3 regions of the Salinithrix halophila genome follow, and region 1 is predicted to be linked to each of the others. Evidence: predicted binding sites of a transcription regulator. Region 1 holds the regulator's gene; each other region holds the start of a gene.
What was found. Region 1 encodes LexA, which represses DNA repair genes until DNA is damaged. Its sites were predicted from a motif close to CGAACATATGTTCG; they were not measured.
Positions count from the first base shown of each region.

Region 1 (2,274 bases):
CGCTCAATGGCTCAACCGTCTGAGAGAGGAAATTCGTCACCAACTACCCGGCCTTTACCTGGCTGGTGCCTCCTACGCTGGTATCGGAATCCCCGATTGTATCAATCAGGGGAAACAGGCGGTACAGGATACTTTGAGCCGACTCTTTGCTGAGAGATAACGAAAAAAACCCCGGTCGGGGTTTTTTTCGTGGGTTCATCAGGCGAGGCCATCATAACCTCGCCTCCCTGTCCATATATATGGGGTATGAAGAAGTGTACAGGCAGGAGGGAACCCTGTGAACGATAAGCTAAAGCGCCTGCTGCGCGTTGTTCTCGTCTATATCGTCGTCGTGGCAATCACCTTGGTGATGAACGGCTTCTACGAAAAACACCGCACGCAAGAATATATCGATGAATTCAAGGAGTTGAAAGGTCACCACCTCCTCAACGAAATCTCCGATACATACAAGATTACGATCGAGCAATACTCCAACTACAAACTCAACAGAGAAATGAAACGAAAACTTGTAGAACGGCTCAATAAATTAAGTGGTGACCTCCGGAAAGTCGACCATCAGATCAATGCCCAGGACGTCCGCTACCATATCGATTTTTCCTTCATCTATCATGATATAAAATTGGTCAACATCGCCCTCTCCGACGCCACCAAAGATGATATCGTACCTGTCATTGTCCTTCATAGCATGGAAGGATTAGGGGAGCTCAAGAAAGAAATCACCTACATTCAATACCGTTGACCCACAAAAAAACAGCTGTCGTCCAGCTGTTTTTTTGTTGCAACCTGAAGGAACTGCCGATACGTACGGGTTCCTACTTACCTACAGAACCATAAGTGCATCGATGTGCGGAGAACAGCTACTGCGATCTGAATCCCGTCGCTTCGTTTTATCTCTTCCACCGTGAGGCCCAACTTGGAAATCGCCCAATATCAGATCGCACAGAAATTCGAACCTATGTTTGTCCTGCCTTCCGTAATCGTGTATACTGTAGGAAAATACCCTGACTTTTAGATTCCGAAGGGACTGGCGGATAAACGAAACGAGCGGAAAGGGGATAAAGATCATGGCTAAGTTATCACCGCGGCAACAAGCCATTTTAAACTACATAAAACAGGAAGTCCGGAAAAAAGGGTATCCACCATCCGTGAGGGAAATTGGAGAAGCCGTCGGTTTGGCTTCTAGTTCCACCGTCCACGGCCACCTCGCCCGGCTCGAGAAAAAAGGCCTGATCCGGCGAGACCCTACCAAGCCTCGAGCGATCGAAGTGCTGGGAGAAGATCTGGAAGCGGTCCCCGACTTAGCGGCCAACACCGTGATGGTCCCCCTCGTCGGGAAAGTGACTGCTGGCGAGCCCATCACTGCGGTGGAAAACGTGGAAGATTACTTCTCTCTCCCCCGCCGTATGGTAGGCGGTGACGATTCCGTCTTTCTTCTCTCCGTTCGAGGTGACAGCATGATTAATGCCGGTGTCTTAGATGGTGACTTCGTCCTGGTTCGCCAACAACAGTCAGCCGATAACGGCGACATGATCGTGGCTATGACTGCAGAACACGAAGCGACCGTCAAACGTTTCTATAAAGAAAAAGACCATATCCGCCTGCAACCCGAAAACGATAACATGGAACCCATCCTCCTTCCTGAGGTGGCCATCCTCGGGAAGGTTGTGGGTCTCTTCCGAGAGCTTCATTGAACAAAAACCATGATTTTTGGGCCATAGTTTAAATAGGGCTTCACCAGGAAATTGATATTTGCCGATCTACCCACTGCGGATGGTGAGTGTTATGCCTATTATCACATTAGAACTCTATATTAAGGCCCCTATCCAAACATGTTTCGATTTATCCCGTAATATTGACGTCCATATGAAATCAACCTCTCATACACATGAAAAGGCTGTTGCAGGTGTCACAAATGGCCTAATAGGATTAGATGAAAGCGTCACTTGGGAAGCGATTCATTTTGGTCTCAAACAAAGGTTGACGGCTAAGATTACAGCATTTGATCCACCACATTATTTTGTTGATGAAATGGTAGAGGGACCTTTTAAAAGAATCAAACATGAACACTTTTTTGTGGGTTATAAGAATCAAACTAAGATGATTGATAAATTCGATTACACTTCACCCTGGGGATTTCTGGGCAGCATAGCCGATAAACTTTTTTTAGCCAAGTATATGGAAGGTCTTTTGAAAAAAAGAAACTTATATATCAAGGAAATAGCTGAGCAATCCCTTAATAATTGAACCGCACTAAAATGTGCGACAGCCGAGATT
Region 1 covers NZ_JBHSAP010000018.1:308,332-310,605, forward strand. The annotation lists gene hemY (protoporphyrinogen oxidase) at 1-160, shown strand, start outside; gene ACFOUO_RS14480 (hypothetical protein) at 278-739, shown strand; gene lexA (transcriptional repressor LexA) at 1,065-1,691, shown strand; gene ACFOUO_RS14490 (SRPBCC family protein) at 1,783-2,244, shown strand.

Region 2 (2,274 bases), on a different contig from region 1:
TGATATCTGAGTGAAGGTACTGGACCTTGATCCCCACTTCCTTCAGGTAGTCAGTCAGGTCTTCGGCCATTTTTTTGGTGAGCGTGGTCACTAGTACCCGTTCGTTCCGTTCCAGCCGTTTGTTTACTTCGCTGATCAGGTCGTCGATCTGACCCCGGATCGGACGTACGTGGATGCGGGGGTCGAGAAGCCCTGTCGGGCGGATAATCTGCTCCACCACTTCTGGGGTATGCTCCAGCTCATAGGGACCGGGGGTGGCGGAAACATAGATCACCTGGTTCACCCGTTTTTCAAACTCGTCGAATTTCAAGGGCCGGTTGTCCATCGCCGACGGGAGACGAAAGCCGTGGTTGACCAGCATCTCTTTCCTGGCACGGTCCCCCTTGTACATGCCGCCGATCTGGGGAACGGTGACATGAGATTCATCGATGATCATCAGGAAATCCTCGGGAAAGTAATCAAGGAGAGTATAAGGAGCCTCCCCTGCTTTCTTCCCCACCAAGTGGCGCGAGTAGTTTTCAATACCGGAACAGAAGCCCACTTCCCGCATCATTTCCATATCATAGCGGGTTCGCTGTTCCAGACGCTGTGCCTCCAGCAGTTTATCCTGGGACTTTAGCTCCTCCAGCCGCTCTTCCAGTTCTTCTTCGATATCCTTCAATGCACGGCGCAGGACCACTTCTCGGGTGACATAGTGGGAGGCAGGGAAAATCGAGATATGTTCCCGGTCGCCCAGAATCTCCCCGGTCAGTACGTCAATTTCCCGGATCCGGTCGATCTCGTCCCCGAAAAACTCCACCCGCACCGCATGTTCACTCCGGGAAGCGGGAAAGACCTCCAGCACATCCCCTCTCACGCGGAACGTACCGCGAACAAAGTTCATGTCGTTGCGTTCATACTGGATATCCACCAGGTCCCGCAATACCGCGTTCCGGTCTCTCTCCATGCCGACACGCAAGGGAACGACCTGCTCCCGGTATTCTTCCGGCGAACCGAGGCCGTAGATACAGGAGACACTGGCTACGATAATGACATCTTTCCGCTCAAACAGAGCGGATGTTGCTGAGTGGCGCAACTTGTCGATTTCGTCATTGATCGAGGCGTCCTTCTCAATATACGTATCCGTCTGCGGTACGTAAGCCTCGGGCTGGTAGTAGTCATAGTAGCTGACGAAGTATTCCACAGCATTCTCCGGGAAGAATTCCTTCAGTTCCCCGCACAGCTGGGCCGCCAGGGTCTTGTTCGGAGCGATCACCAGGGTCGGTTTGCCCGCCCTAACGATGGTATGGGCAATGGTGAAGGTTTTTCCGGTCCCCGTCGCCCCCAGCAGGGTCTGGTGCTTTTTGCCCGACTGCACCCCCGCCACCAACTTCTCGATGGCCACCGGTTGGTCACCCTGGGGTTTATATTCCGATACCATGCGAAAGATCTCTTCGGCCATGGCCACATCACCTCGAATCTGTCATCCTTCCCATTATACCACAAGCAGAAAGAAAAACAGGAACATTCGTTCTCGATATATGGTTGATACGTGTCGTCGAAAGTCCGATTTCTGTCTCCGTTCCCCTTTCCCGCAACCACAAAAACGCCCCACCGTGGGATAAATCAATCCTTCTGCCTCCGCTTTTTGATCTCCCACCTAACCCTTAGTACCAACACAACGGCTAAGTTTATATACAGATAAGACAAGTACCATATATTATTGTCGTCTAATACTAAACCGGCAAAAAAAGATGTTGAGGCAAAAAATAATAGGACATTAATATATTTATCACGAAATTCCAAAAGGCCCTACAACCCCTTTTTCAGAGTAAAAACACCGGACATAGCCCGGTGTGCAAAACCACTAACCCTCACCTTTTCCCTTCTGAAGCCGATGAGAGATCCGAGGATAGGCGATCTGGGCGGCCCGGAGAAGGTGCCTCCACGATACCGAGGTGATCCGGGTCTCCTTCATAGACAGGGCGGTGGGCAAGCTTAGGATCGCCGTTTTCGTCGGTTAGTTCTAGCTTGCAAAATGCTGGGGAACGGGTCAGCGCTTCCCTTAACCCGGCAAGGTCGGAAACGGGTTCTCCGTTTACCCTATGTAAGATGTCCCCGGGGCAAATACCCATATCCTCTGCCGGACTGCCCGGCCAAACGGCCAGTACCCGGATTCCCCCGGACACCGCTGCAAAGAAAGACAGGCGCCGCCGCTCCCGGTACCGCCCCAGTTGGTAAATTCCCTCATGACCGGCGATGCAAAAAAGAGAGGCTACCCATAACATGGGGGGC
Region 2 covers NZ_JBHSAP010000015.1:271,669-273,942, reverse strand. The annotation lists gene uvrB (excinuclease ABC subunit UvrB) at 1-1,441, opposite strand, end outside; gene ACFOUO_RS11580 (PDZ domain-containing protein) at 1,854-2,274, opposite strand, start outside.
Region 2: a site for LexA is predicted at 1,501-1,514, ahead of uvrB (excinuclease ABC subunit UvrB). Genes of this name have one in related genera too.

Region 3 (2,274 bases), 210 kb from region 1:
TGCTCAGCCTGGCTCCCCTGATCGGCTCTCTGGAGATCTTCGCCGAGGCCGGCATTCACCGTATCCGAACCAAGTCTCTCCGACAGACCCGGTATTTGATGGGCCTGGTAGAAGCGGAGTTGGACGGTATGGGCTTCTCTTTCGGCAATCCGTTGGAAGATCACCGACGGGGCGGGCATGTATGCCTGCTTCATGAAGAGGCGGTTCGGATCTCGAAATCCCTCAAAGAACATTGGGTCATTCCCGATTTTCGTGCTCCCGATGTAATCCGGCTCGCCCCGATTGCTCTCTATACTTCTTACCGGGAGGTATGGGAAGCGATTCGCCGTCTCAAAGAAATCATGGAAAGCCGGGAATATGAGAAATACCCCAAAGAGCGGGGTGTGGTCGCGTGACGACTTGGATCGATATCTCCCAACCCCTAAGGGAGGGGATGGCTGTTTGGCCGGGCGATACACCTTTTTCCTATCAGTCTGTACTGACCAAGGCCCAGAGCGGTTCGGTGAACGTGGGAAGCCTGACGATGAGCGCTCACTCCGGTACCCATGTTGACGCGCCATTCCATTTTGATAACCAGGGAAAGGGGATACTGGAGCTGGATTTGGACCCCTATGTTGGACCTGCGCGGGTGGTCTCGCTTCCTCCGGGAACGGAGTCCATCGGGCCGGCTTCTCTGGAAAAGGAGGAGCTAGCTGGGGTGGAAAGGCTCCTGCTTCGAACCGGTGTCTGGACGGACCGGTGTACCTTCCCGGAACGAATCCCCCCGGTGGAACCGGAATTGGCTCTCTGGCTTGCGGAGCGGGGGATCCGACTCCTCGGCCTCGACCTCCCCTCGGTGGATCCCCTGGACAGCAAAGAGCTTCCCGCTCACCATGCCCTGGCCCGCCACGGAGTGCACATTTTAGAAGGAGCCGTCTTGGATGATGTGGAACCTGGGAATTATGAACTTTATGCATTTCCTCTGCCGCTGAAGGGTGCCGACGGGAGCCCGGTTCGAGCGGTGCTGCGGAAGGTGAATTCATAAACATTTCTTGATTGATAGCACAAGATCTTTGCTAGAAGGACGGAGCCCCTGCCGCTAAAGGGCCCGTCCTTTTATGTTTTATATAGGTGATCAAGCGTTCCCAGCATTTGCTGGTTCATAATCGAACGTATATTCGTGTATCCTATCCCTGAGGTGATTCAGATGAAGGGTTTGGATCGGGGAAATAAACTGTGGGAAGGGCATCGGATGATCCTTCCTGAGCATGAAGAACGGCTTTGGAAGGAACGGCGGAAAGCGGAAGCGTATGTGCCTCCGGATCTGGACCCGGACCAGCTTGCTGAGATCGGCCGTATGATTGAACGGGCTCTGTTGGAGGAAGAGCCCATCCTCATTACCTATGCCTCCAAGTACGGGCCGAAGAAGGTTTGCGGGTTTGTGGCTCGTATCGATTCGGTGGAACGTTGGATTCTGATCAAAAACGGTGACCATCGGGAGATGATCCCTTTCCGAAACATCCTGGGAGCGGAATCGCCTCCTGAAGATGCTTAAAAGGCTGACTCGGTGATTCCTATTTATAAGCTACCGACAAACCCCGACCGTGGGGGAGGGGTGTAAAAGCAGTCTCGCCGTCTTTAGACGGTTTTTTTATGCCCAAAAATAGGAAATCAAGCTCCCGTCCATACCATTAGGCTGGGAGATTCATAGAATGATATAGCTCTATCAAACTATAACTTTGAGGATGTGAATGTCATGGCATCGAACGCCCCCAGGGGTATCGCGATTACGCCTGACGGTACCCGAGCCTATGTCACCCTATATAACGCGAATAGTGTGGCAGTTATCAACACCGCCACTAACACCGTTATCACCACTGTACCCGTCGGTCTCCAGCCGTGGGGAGTGGCGATTACGCCTGACGGTACCCGGGCCTATGTGACCAATTCGGGTGTCAATACGGTTTCCGTGATCAATACGGTAACCAATACAGTGATCGCTACCGTGGTAGTGGGAAGCGGTCCTCTCGGCATCGACATTACACCGGACGGCACCCGGGCTTATGTGGCAAATTCTCGCACCACGTTTGTATCCGTCATCAACACCGCCACCAACACGGTGATCGCTAATGTGCCGGTCGCTTCTCAACCGCTGGAAATCGCCATCACCCCGGACGGTACGCGTGCCTATGTGACGATGGCCAATAATATGGTGGCTGTCATCAATACCGCTACCAATACGGTGATCGCCACCATCCTTGTGGGTCCTTCGCCTCGGGGCATCGAGATCACGCC
Region 3 covers NZ_JBHSAP010000018.1:98,837-101,110, forward strand. The annotation lists gene kynU (kynureninase) at 1-395, shown strand, start outside; gene kynB (arylformamidase) at 392-1,024, shown strand; gene ACFOUO_RS13490 (YolD-like family protein) at 1,187-1,534, shown strand; gene ACFOUO_RS13495 (beta-propeller fold lactonase family protein) at 1,727-2,274, shown strand, end outside.
Region 3: a site for LexA is predicted at 1,147-1,160, ahead of ACFOUO_RS13490 (YolD-like family protein). Genes of this name have one in related genera too.